Regions from separate parts of the Bacillus sp. TCT6 genome, predicted to be linked through region 2. Evidence: predicted binding sites of a transcription regulator. Region 2 holds the regulator's gene; each other region holds the start of a gene.
What was found. Region 2 encodes CtsR, which represses protease genes until heat stress. Its sites were predicted from a motif close to ATGGTCAATAAAGGTCAAACA; they were not measured.
Positions count from the first base shown of each region.

Region 1: a site for CtsR is predicted at 1,527-1,547, ahead of clpP (ATP-dependent Clp endopeptidase proteolytic subunit ClpP). Genes of this name have one in related genera too.
Region 3: a site for CtsR is predicted at 1,518-1,538, ahead of clpB (ATP-dependent chaperone ClpB). Genes of this name have one in related genera too.

Region 1 is NZ_JBVYHX010000001.1:4,740,073-4,743,357, forward strand. Features, by position in the region: gene spoVAE (stage V sporulation protein AE) at 1-245, shown strand, start outside; gene AC0ONG_RS24450 (DUF1657 domain-containing protein) at 257-463, shown strand; gene AC0ONG_RS24455 (DUF421 domain-containing protein) at 484-1,353, shown strand; gene clpP (ATP-dependent Clp endopeptidase proteolytic subunit ClpP) at 1,594-2,175, shown strand; gene AC0ONG_RS24465 (HPr family phosphocarrier protein) at 2,705-2,953, opposite strand; gene whiA (DNA-binding protein WhiA) at 2,977-3,285, opposite strand, start outside.
Region 2 is NZ_JBVYHX010000001.1:5,206,333-5,209,617, forward strand. Features, by position in the region: rRNA gene AC0ONG_RS26735 (23S ribosomal RNA) at 1-1,126, shown strand, start outside; rRNA gene rrf (5S ribosomal RNA) at 1,177-1,292, shown strand; gene ctsR (transcriptional regulator CtsR) at 1,500-1,961, shown strand; gene AC0ONG_RS26750 (UvrB/UvrC motif-containing protein) at 2,132-2,680, shown strand; gene AC0ONG_RS26755 (protein arginine kinase) at 2,685-3,285, shown strand, end outside.
Region 3 is NZ_JBVYHX010000001.1:914,342-917,626, reverse strand. Features, by position in the region: gene clpB (ATP-dependent chaperone ClpB) at 1-1,500, opposite strand, end outside; gene AC0ONG_RS04585 (YjzC family protein) at 1,712-1,891, opposite strand; gene AC0ONG_RS04580 (Cof-type HAD-IIB family hydrolase) at 2,382-3,191, shown strand.

The DNA.
Region 1 (3,285 bases), 470 kb from region 2:
TTGTTGCTGGAGCTATATTAGATGGATTTAATTTGTATGAGCCATTAATTGATTTCGCTGGAGCCGGGGCAACTGTACCTATTACAAGCTTTGGTAATGCCCTCGTTCATGGCGCAATGGAAGAAGCTGCAAAACATGGCATCGTTGGCGTTATTACCGGCATGTTTAAAGTAACGAGCGCTGGTGTATCAGCAGCTATTATTTTCGGCTTCATTGGAGCATTGTTATTTAAACCGAAAGGATAAGAGGTGTTTATATGACTGTTATCGCTAGCGTAAAAACTTGCCTTGCTAGTGTAAGAGGCGCTCAAGCAAGCTTAAGTTCCCTTTCACTAAATTCTACAGACGATGAAGCTAAACGCGTATTTCATGAATGTATGTTAGAAATGGACAGTGTCATCGCTGATTTACAGGATAGAGTTTCAGTATTAGAACGTGAAGAACCTCAATATAAAGGGTTTTAAGTAGACTGGAGGAAATGACTATGTCTCACCTACCGGAATGGACACTTGTCATCCTTCGCTCTGTATTCATATTAATTATTTTATTCACTATTACAAAGTGCTTAGGAAAAAGGCAAATCTCTCAGCTTTCCTTTTTTGAATACATAGCGGGAATGACAATCGGTGATATCGCTGCTCAAATAGCTACAGGGCTTGATCAAAAGTTTTTCCACGGTGTCTTTGCAATACTTATTTTCGCCTCCGTACCTTTTTTCGTTGGAATTCTTTCCTTGAAAAACAAAACTGCTAGAGATTTCTTTGAAGGGAAGTCTACAGTTTTAATAAAGGATGGCAAAGTACTTGAGGATAATTTAAAGAAAGAGAAATATACAAGTGATGAGTTACTTGAACTTCTTAGAGGAAATGGTGCATTTAGTATAGCTGAAGTCGAATTTGCTGTCTTAGAACCGAGCGGAGAATTAAATGTATTATTAAAGAAAGATTCTCAGCCACTTACTGCAAAAGATCTCGGTTTAAAAGTGCCAAATGAAAAAGAACCACAAACTGTTATTATGGATGGAAATGTACTAGATGAACCACTTTCAGCAAACGGGCATAACCGCGCTTGGCTACACTCTGAACTAGAAAAGCTCGGTGTTGTTATCGAAAATGTTTTTCTCGGTCAAGTAGATTCATACGGACAACTTACTATCGACATTTACAATGACAAACTACAAATGCCTTCTCCTCAAAATAAGCCTTTATTATTAGCATCTTTAAAAAAATGTCATGCTGATCTTGAACTATTTTCTCTAGAAACAAAGTCGAAATCAGCAAGCGAAATGTATAGTAAAAACGCGAAACAAATCGAAAAGATTTTAAATAGAGTTACCTATCTTTTAAAAGACTAATTATCGAAAGAACGCTTCAGTTAACAAGCGTTCTTTTCCTTTTTCTCCAGTTTTCATAACGTTTAAATTTATGGAATTCGGTTATGATGTTGAAGATACATAAGCAGGGAATTTCGAAAACATAGCGAATATTTCATGATACAACTACATATTTTTTTGATTTAAAGTGGTTTCGTTTGACCTTTATTGACCATAATTGTATTATAAGACTAAGAAAGCTTTAGAAGGAGGAAATAACAGATGAATTTAATTCCTACAGTAATTGAACAAACAAATCGTGGAGAACGCGCTTACGATATTTACTCTCGACTATTAAAAGACCGCATCATTATGCTTGGTAGTGCAATTGATGACAACGTAGCTAACTCAATCGTTTCCCAGCTTTTATTCTTGGAATCTCAAGATCCAGAAAAAGATATTCACATCTACATCAACAGCCCTGGTGGTTCTATCACAGCAGGTATGGCAATCTATGATACAATGCAGTTTATTAAACCACAAGTATCAACAATCTGTATCGGTATGGCAGCATCTATGGGTGCATTCTTACTTGCAGCAGGTGAAAAAGGAAAACGTTATGCACTTCCAAACAGTGAAGTAATGATTCACCAACCACTTGGTGGAGCACAAGGTCAAGCGACTGAAATCGAAATCGCTGCAAAACGTATCCTATTCTTACGTGAAAAACTAAACCAAATTCTTGCTGACCGCACTGGTCAACCACTTGAAGTACTACAACGCGACACAGACCGCGACAACTTCATGACAGCAGAAAAAGCTTTAGAATACGGTTTAATCGATAAGATCTTTACAAATCGTTAATAACTAAAAGCGGAAGCGGCTCGTTCAGAATCGCAGGGCGATGGAGCACCTGATTCCGAGGCGATTTTTGCCTCGAATGAAGGGCGAAACGACCGGAGATTCTAGCCGCTGGAGCTGGATATACTAAAAGCGGAAGCGGCTCGTTCAGAATGGGAGGAGGATGGAGCTTCTGACAAAGAGGTGCTTTTTACCTCGGCGGAAGAAGCGAAGCCACCGACCATTCTAGCCGCTGGAGCTGGATACAACTAAAAGCGGAAGCGCCCTATAATTGGGCGCTTTTTTATTATCATATACCTCCGTCTGTATACCCTATCCAGTATCCCTCTAAATATATCAACGATTTTTCAATTATATCGAACAAAACTCAAATTATATCAACGATTTTTTTAATATATCAACGGTTCGACACAACATATCGATTTACCGACAATCTACGACAAGGACAAACCACCTACATACCCCCTATCCCGAAAACTCCCTTTAAGTAAACAGCAAAAACAAAAAACTATCGCATATACGCGATAGTTTCTTATTGTACATATGCAGCTAATGCTTCTAAAGCCTCTTCTGCATCTGAACCTTCTGTTGTAATTGTTATCATGCTACCAGTTCCAATTGCTAAGCTCATAATCCCCATTATGCTCTTTGCATTTACTGTCTTTCCATCTTTCTCAATGAAGATATCTGCATGAAAGCGATTTGCCTCTTGTACAAACAACGCAGCCGGACGTGCTTGTAAACCGTTTTTTAATGAAACCTGAACTCGTTTTTGAACCACAGCTCCATTTCCCCTTTAACCTCTTATTTTTTTGCTACCGTTTCCCCCGCGCGTAATTTCTCTGCAATTTCATCGATTTTACGCAAACGATGATTAATACCCGATTTACTAATTTTCCCCCCGGATACCATCTCACCTAACTCTTTCAATGTTACATCTTGATAATCTCTTCGTAGCTGCGCAATTTCTCGTAGTTTATCTGGCAATATATCAAGACCAACCGTCTCATCAATATAGCGGATATTTTCAATTTGCCTTAGCGCTGCACCAATTGTTTTATTTAAATTAGCTGTTTCGCAGTTCACTAAACGATTTACGGAATTACGCATATC
Region 2 (3,285 bases):
CTGTTTAGCAAAAACACAGCTCTCTGCGAAGCCGTAAGGCGAAGTATAGGGGGTGACACCTGCCCGGTGCTGGAAGGTTAAGGAGAGGGGTTAGCGTAAGCGAAGCTCTGAACTGAAGCCCCAGTAAACGGCGGCCGTAACTATAACGGTCCTAAGGTAGCGAAATTCCTTGTCGGGTAAGTTCCGACCCGCACGAAAGGTGTAACGATTTGGGCACTGTCTCAACCAGAGACTCGGTGAAATTATAGTACCTGTGAAGATGCAGGTTACCCGCGACAGGACGGAAAGACCCCGTGGAGCTTTACTGTAGCCTGATATTGAATTTTGGTACAGTTTGTACAGGATAGGCGGGAGCCATTGAAACCGGAGCGCTAGCTTCGGTGGAGGCGCTGGTGGGATACCGCCCTGACTGTATTGAAATTCTAACCTACGGGTCTTATCGACCCGGGAGACAGTGTCAGGTGGGCAGTTTGACTGGGGCGGTCGCCTCCTAAAGTGTAACGGAGGCGCCCAAAGGTTCCCTCAGAATGGTTGGAAATCATTCGTAGAGTGCAAAGGCATAAGGGAGCTTGACTGCGAGACCTACAAGTCGAGCAGGGACGAAAGTCGGGCTTAGTGATCCGGTGGTTCCGCATGGAAGGGCCATCGCTCAACGGATAAAAGCTACCCCGGGGATAACAGGCTTATCTCCCCCAAGAGTCCACATCGACGGGGAGGTTTGGCACCTCGATGTCGGCTCATCGCATCCTGGGGCTGTAGTCGGTCCCAAGGGTTGGGCTGTTCGCCCATTAAAGCGGTACGCGAGCTGGGTTCAGAACGTCGTGAGACAGTTCGGTCCCTATCCGTCGTGGGCGTAGGAAATTTGAGAGGAGCTGTCCTTAGTACGAGAGGACCGGGATGGACGCACCGCTGGTGTACCAGTTGTTCTGCCAAGGGCATAGCTGGGTAGCTATGTGCGGAAGGGATAAGTGCTGAAAGCATCTAAGCATGAAGCCCCCCTCAAGATGAGATTTCCCATAGCGTAAGCTAGTAAGATCCCTGAAAGATGATCAGGTTGATAGGTTCGAGGTGGAAGCATGGTGACATGTGGAGCTGACGAATACTAATAGATCGAGGACTTAACCATATAATATGTAGCAAATGTTATCTAGTTTTGAAGGAATATGCCTTCAATAGTTTGGTGATGATGGCAGAGAGGTCACACCCGTTCCCATACCGAACACGGAAGTTAAGCTCTCTAGCGCCGATGGTAGTTGGGACCTTGTCCCTGTGAGAGTAGGACGTCGCCAAGCAACTAAAACACGAGTCAAATGACTCGTGTTTTTTCGTGTTTTATTTTATAATCCATAGTAATAAAAAATGTGTTTAAAGTATTCATATTTTGTTTAAATACAGGGGAATGTGGCTAGGATAGTGAATAAGCAAAAGAGTTGCAAATTTTATTAATACGTATATAATTAAAGTCAAAGATAGTCAAAGTCAATAAAGGTGGCGGATAAATGAGAAATATATCTGATATCATTGAGCAATATCTAAAGCAAGTTATTGACTTAAGTAATAATAATGTGATTGAAATCAAGAGAAATGAGATTGCGGATCGATTCGAGTGCGTACCATCTCAAATCAATTATGTAATCAATACCCGTTTTACGTTAGAAAGAGGATTTGTAGTAGAAAGTAAACGTGGTGGAGGAGGTTACATTCGCATTATAAAAGTCAAACTGCATGACGATATAGATATTATTGATCAAATGCTTCATATGATTGATCATAGCGTTGCGCAAGGGAATGCAGAAAGTATGATTATACGTTTAATAGAAGAGGGAATTATAACAAATCGTGAAGCGAAACTGATGTTAAGCGTAATAGATCGTTCTGTATTATCAATGGATGTTCCTTCTCGAGATGAACTTAGGGCTCGAATATTATGCGCAATGTTAAGAACACTGAAATATAAATAAATATAACTTTTGTAAAAGATTGATAACTAAGATAAAGCAGTTAAATATTGTAGAAGTTTTGAAAAAGAACATGCACTTTTATTTAAACGGATTCAGGAAAGCGAACAATCTAGTAATGTATGAAAAGTACCATGAGATAGAGCGTTCCTGTTGTAAAGGTGGGGATAGTGATGACTTGTCAAAACTGTAATATAAGACCAGCAACTTTACATTATACAAAAGTAATTAACGAGAAGAAGGCGGAAGTTCATCTTTGTGAGCAATGTGCAGAGCAAAGTGGCTATACGTCTTTCTTTCCATCATCGCAGTCTAACTTTTCATTTCATGATTTATTTGCTGGTTTATTACACGGTGAATCAACAATGTTTGAAGAAGGAAAAAATGGATTTTCAAATGCAGATATAGTAAGATGTCCAGATTGTAAGATGACATATGAACAATTTACAAAAGTCGGACGTTTTGGCTGTTATTCTTGTTACGATACATTTAAGGAGCATTTAAAGCCATTATTAAAACGCCTTCACGGTGGGCATACAGAACATTGTGGGAAAATTCCGGAACGTATAGAAGGAAATATCCACTTAAAGAAAGAATTAGATGAACTAAAACTTATTCTGAAACAATACGTACAGAAAGAGGAATTTGAGAAAGCTGCAGAAGTAAGAGATAAGATCCGAGGTCTTGAAATACAGCTTAGTGAGCATAGAGAGGGGGAATAGTTCTATGTCACTGGACAAAATTATGAACGAAGCAATTAGTCCATGGATGAAGGGGGATGGCCCTGATTCTGATATTGTTTTAAGTAGTCGAATTCGTTTGGCTCGTAACTTTAAACAATATCAATTTTCCACTATGCAAAACGAAGAAGAAGCTAAACAGATTCATGAATTATTCAAAAAGAAATTCATAAATAAAGCAGTAGGGTCTTTTGGGGAGTTTGGACTATTAAAGATGAATGAATTAACCCCTCTTCAAAGGAGAGTTTTAGTCGAAAAGCATTTAATTAGTCCAAATCTTGCAGGGACAGAATATGGAGCATGTCTACTATCAGAAAGTGAACATATTAGTGTTATGCTTAATGAAGAAGACCATATTCGGATTCAGTGCCTATTTTCAGGATTACAGTTATCAGAGGCACTTCAAAGTGCCAATCAAATAGATAATTGGATTGAGAAAGAAGTTGAATACGCTTTTGATGAATCACTTGGATATATTACGAGTTGTCCTACTAATGTTGGCACAGGGTTAAGAGCTTCTGTGATGATACATTTACCGGGACTGGTTTTAACAAAAAGAATTAGCCGTATTATACAAGTAATTCAAA
Region 3 (3,285 bases), 4.3 Mb from region 2:
TTTATTTAAATCGTAATTACCTTCTGCTTCTTCTAATTCACGGCGCAGACGTTCTAAATGTTCACGTAAGTCACGAACTTTGTGAATGTCTTCTTTTTCTTTCTCCCATTTCGCTCTCATACCACTTGCAACTTCTTTTAAATCTGATAGTTCACGTTGCAACGTTTTAAGACGTTCTTGGCTACCACGATCTGTTTCTTTTCCAAGAGCTGCTTCCTCAATTTCTAACTGCATAATACGACGCGTTACTTCATCTAATTCTGTCGGCATAGAATCGATTTCTGTACGAATTGTTGCACACGCTTCATCGACAAGATCAATTGCTTTATCTGGTAAGAAACGGTCCGAAATATATCGATCTGATAAAACTGATGCTGCTACAATCGCGCGGTCATGAATATTTACACCGTGATAAATTTCAAAACGCTCTTTTAAACCACGTAAAATGGAAATTGTATCTTCAACAGTTGGTTCTTCTGCTAATACTTGTTGGAAACGTCTTTCTAACGCCGGGTCTTTCTCAATATATTTACGATATTCATCTAATGTCGTCGCCCCAATACAGTGTAGTTCACCGCGAGCAAGCATCGGTTTTAACATATTCCCTGCATCCATCGCACCTTCTGTTTTACCGGCGCCAACGATTGTATGAAGTTCATCAATAAATAATAAAATACGCCCTTCACTCTTTTTAATTTCATTTAATACAGCTTGCAGACGCTCTTCGAACTCACCACGGAATTTCGCACCAGCTACGAGCGCACTCATATCTAACGCGAAGATCGTTCTATCTTTTAGCCCTTCAGGTACATCTTTTTTCACAATACGCTGCGCTAACCCTTCAACGATTGCTGTTTTACCAACACCTGGCTCACCAATTAAAACAGGGTTGTTTTTCGTTTTACGTGAAAGAATGCGAATGACACGTCGAATTTCACTATCCCGGCCAATAACAGGATCAATTTTCCCTGCTCTCACTTCTGCCACTAAATCACGGCCATATTTTTCTAACGCTTCATAAGTTGCTTCTGGATTTTGACTAGTCACTCTTTGATTCCCCCGAACTGTCATTAAAGACTGTAATAAGTTATCTTTCGTAATATGAAATCTTGTAAATAATTGATTGATATCGCCTTTTTCTTCAGAAAAAGCAAGCAATACATGTTCCACTGAAATGTAGTCATCTTGCAATTTCTCTGCTTCTTTTCCTGCTCTTACAAGTAGTTGTTGCAGAGCACCTGTTATATATAATTTGCCTACTTCTGCACCGCTTCCCGTTACAGAAGGTTTTTTCTTAATTAAACTTTCGGCGCCTTGCTTTAACGCTTCTATATCGACATTCATTTTTTGAAAAATACGCACTGCTAACCCATCTTGCTCTTCTAATAATGTAAACAAGAGATGAACAGTATCTACTTCTTGATGATGATGAGATACCGCTAAAGATTGGGCACTCATAATCGCCTCTTGTGTTTTTGTTGTCATTTGATTTAAGTCCATCTTTACAGCCCTCCAAATGTTTGACTTTCTTTGACCTTTGATTTAATTATACGCCAACTGACTTTTTTATACAATAAATTCGCCTATGCATTTTCAAACTTATTATTGGAAAAAGAAAAAAGGAGCATTCATTATGCTATTTAAAAAAGTACGATAAATGAAACTACATTATGTAACAACAAAAAAGCCGCAATAAAGATTGCGGCTTCTGTTACGGTTTTCTTTTATATGTCCACTGGCGGTTATGATTTGTGTTGTCTGGAAACTTTTCACCGGCAGTTAATTGTACCATTTGCGGATTTTTTACCATACTTCCCGTTTCACCAATTTCTACGTAAATGCCATCATTTGGCGCTTTTTGTCCAGAACGAAACCTGCGATTTTGTCCCATCTTCATTCTCCTTCCATGACGTCTTGCCTCATTAGTATATCCATTTTAAAAGAAAGGTTTTCTGTCATGTTTAGGAAACAAGTACTACATCTCATTCTTGTACATATACATGAATGACACAAGCTTAGGAAGGAATTCCTTTCCTATCTGTAGAAAAAAAGAAACCAACCTACTCTAGGCTAGTTTCAAAGGAGAGTCAAACATATACGAGAAGATTACATGTTCATTATATGCCTCATCATACGAGCAATGTAACCCTTTTCACATTTTGTACATAATGAAAGAAACATTATTTGAACTTTCTAAAAAGATGTTGACTTTTCTTAATTTCCAACGAGAAATAGTAGACACCGTAGTACTTCGCGACGTAAGATGGATATATAGTGAAATCTCCATCTATGGTGGTCTCACCCAGTCTAACCTCTTATTTCTGCATATTAAAAACGGAAATACAGATAGAAACAAAAAAATTATTATAAGAGGTGAAATTATGAACAAACAACATTTAATCGCATTAGACTTAGACGGCACTTTATTAACAGACAACAAAATAATTTCGACTCGAACGAAACATACAATTGCAAAAGCAAAGGAACAAGGACACGTTGTCGTTATTTCAACAGGACGTCCATTCCGCGCTAGTTATGATTACTATAAAGAACTAGGTCTGAATACACCTATCGTAAACTTTAACGGTGCGTACGTGCACCATCCTCTGGATTCAAACTGGGGTATACATCACTCTCCTCTTGAGCTAGCAACAGCGCAAGAAATTGTACGAGCTTGTTTTGATTTCGGCGTAAAAAATATATACGCTGAAGTTATGGATGATGTGTATGTTCGTGAAATTGATGAAGATAAAAAACACATTTTCGAATTCGGTTCTCCTAAGATTTTTACAGGAGACTTATTAAATATTTTAAATGACCATCCAACTTGCTTATTAATTGACGCACATGACGAGCATTCTACTGCAATTCGTCAACATTTAACTGATATGCATGCGGAAGTAATCGACCATAGAAAATGGGGTGCACCTTGGCCGATTATTGAAATTGTAAAAAGCGGATTAAATAAAGCGGTCGGATTACAAAAAATTTCTAGTCATTACAACATTCCACAAGAGCGAATTATTGCTTTCGGTGACGAAGATAATGATTTTGAAATGATTGAATTTGCTGGTCACGGCATCGCAATGGGAAATGCCATCCCTGAATTAAAATCACTCGCAAACCATACTACGTTAACGAACGAAGAAGATGGTATTGCTTTATATTTAGAAGAGGTTCTTGGGTTGTAATCTAAAAATTCCCTGCTTATAGTTTCCTGCCAAATGTCCATACTATAAGTAGACGCATAACACATAGCGTCGATTGTTTTCAGCTAAATAAAGG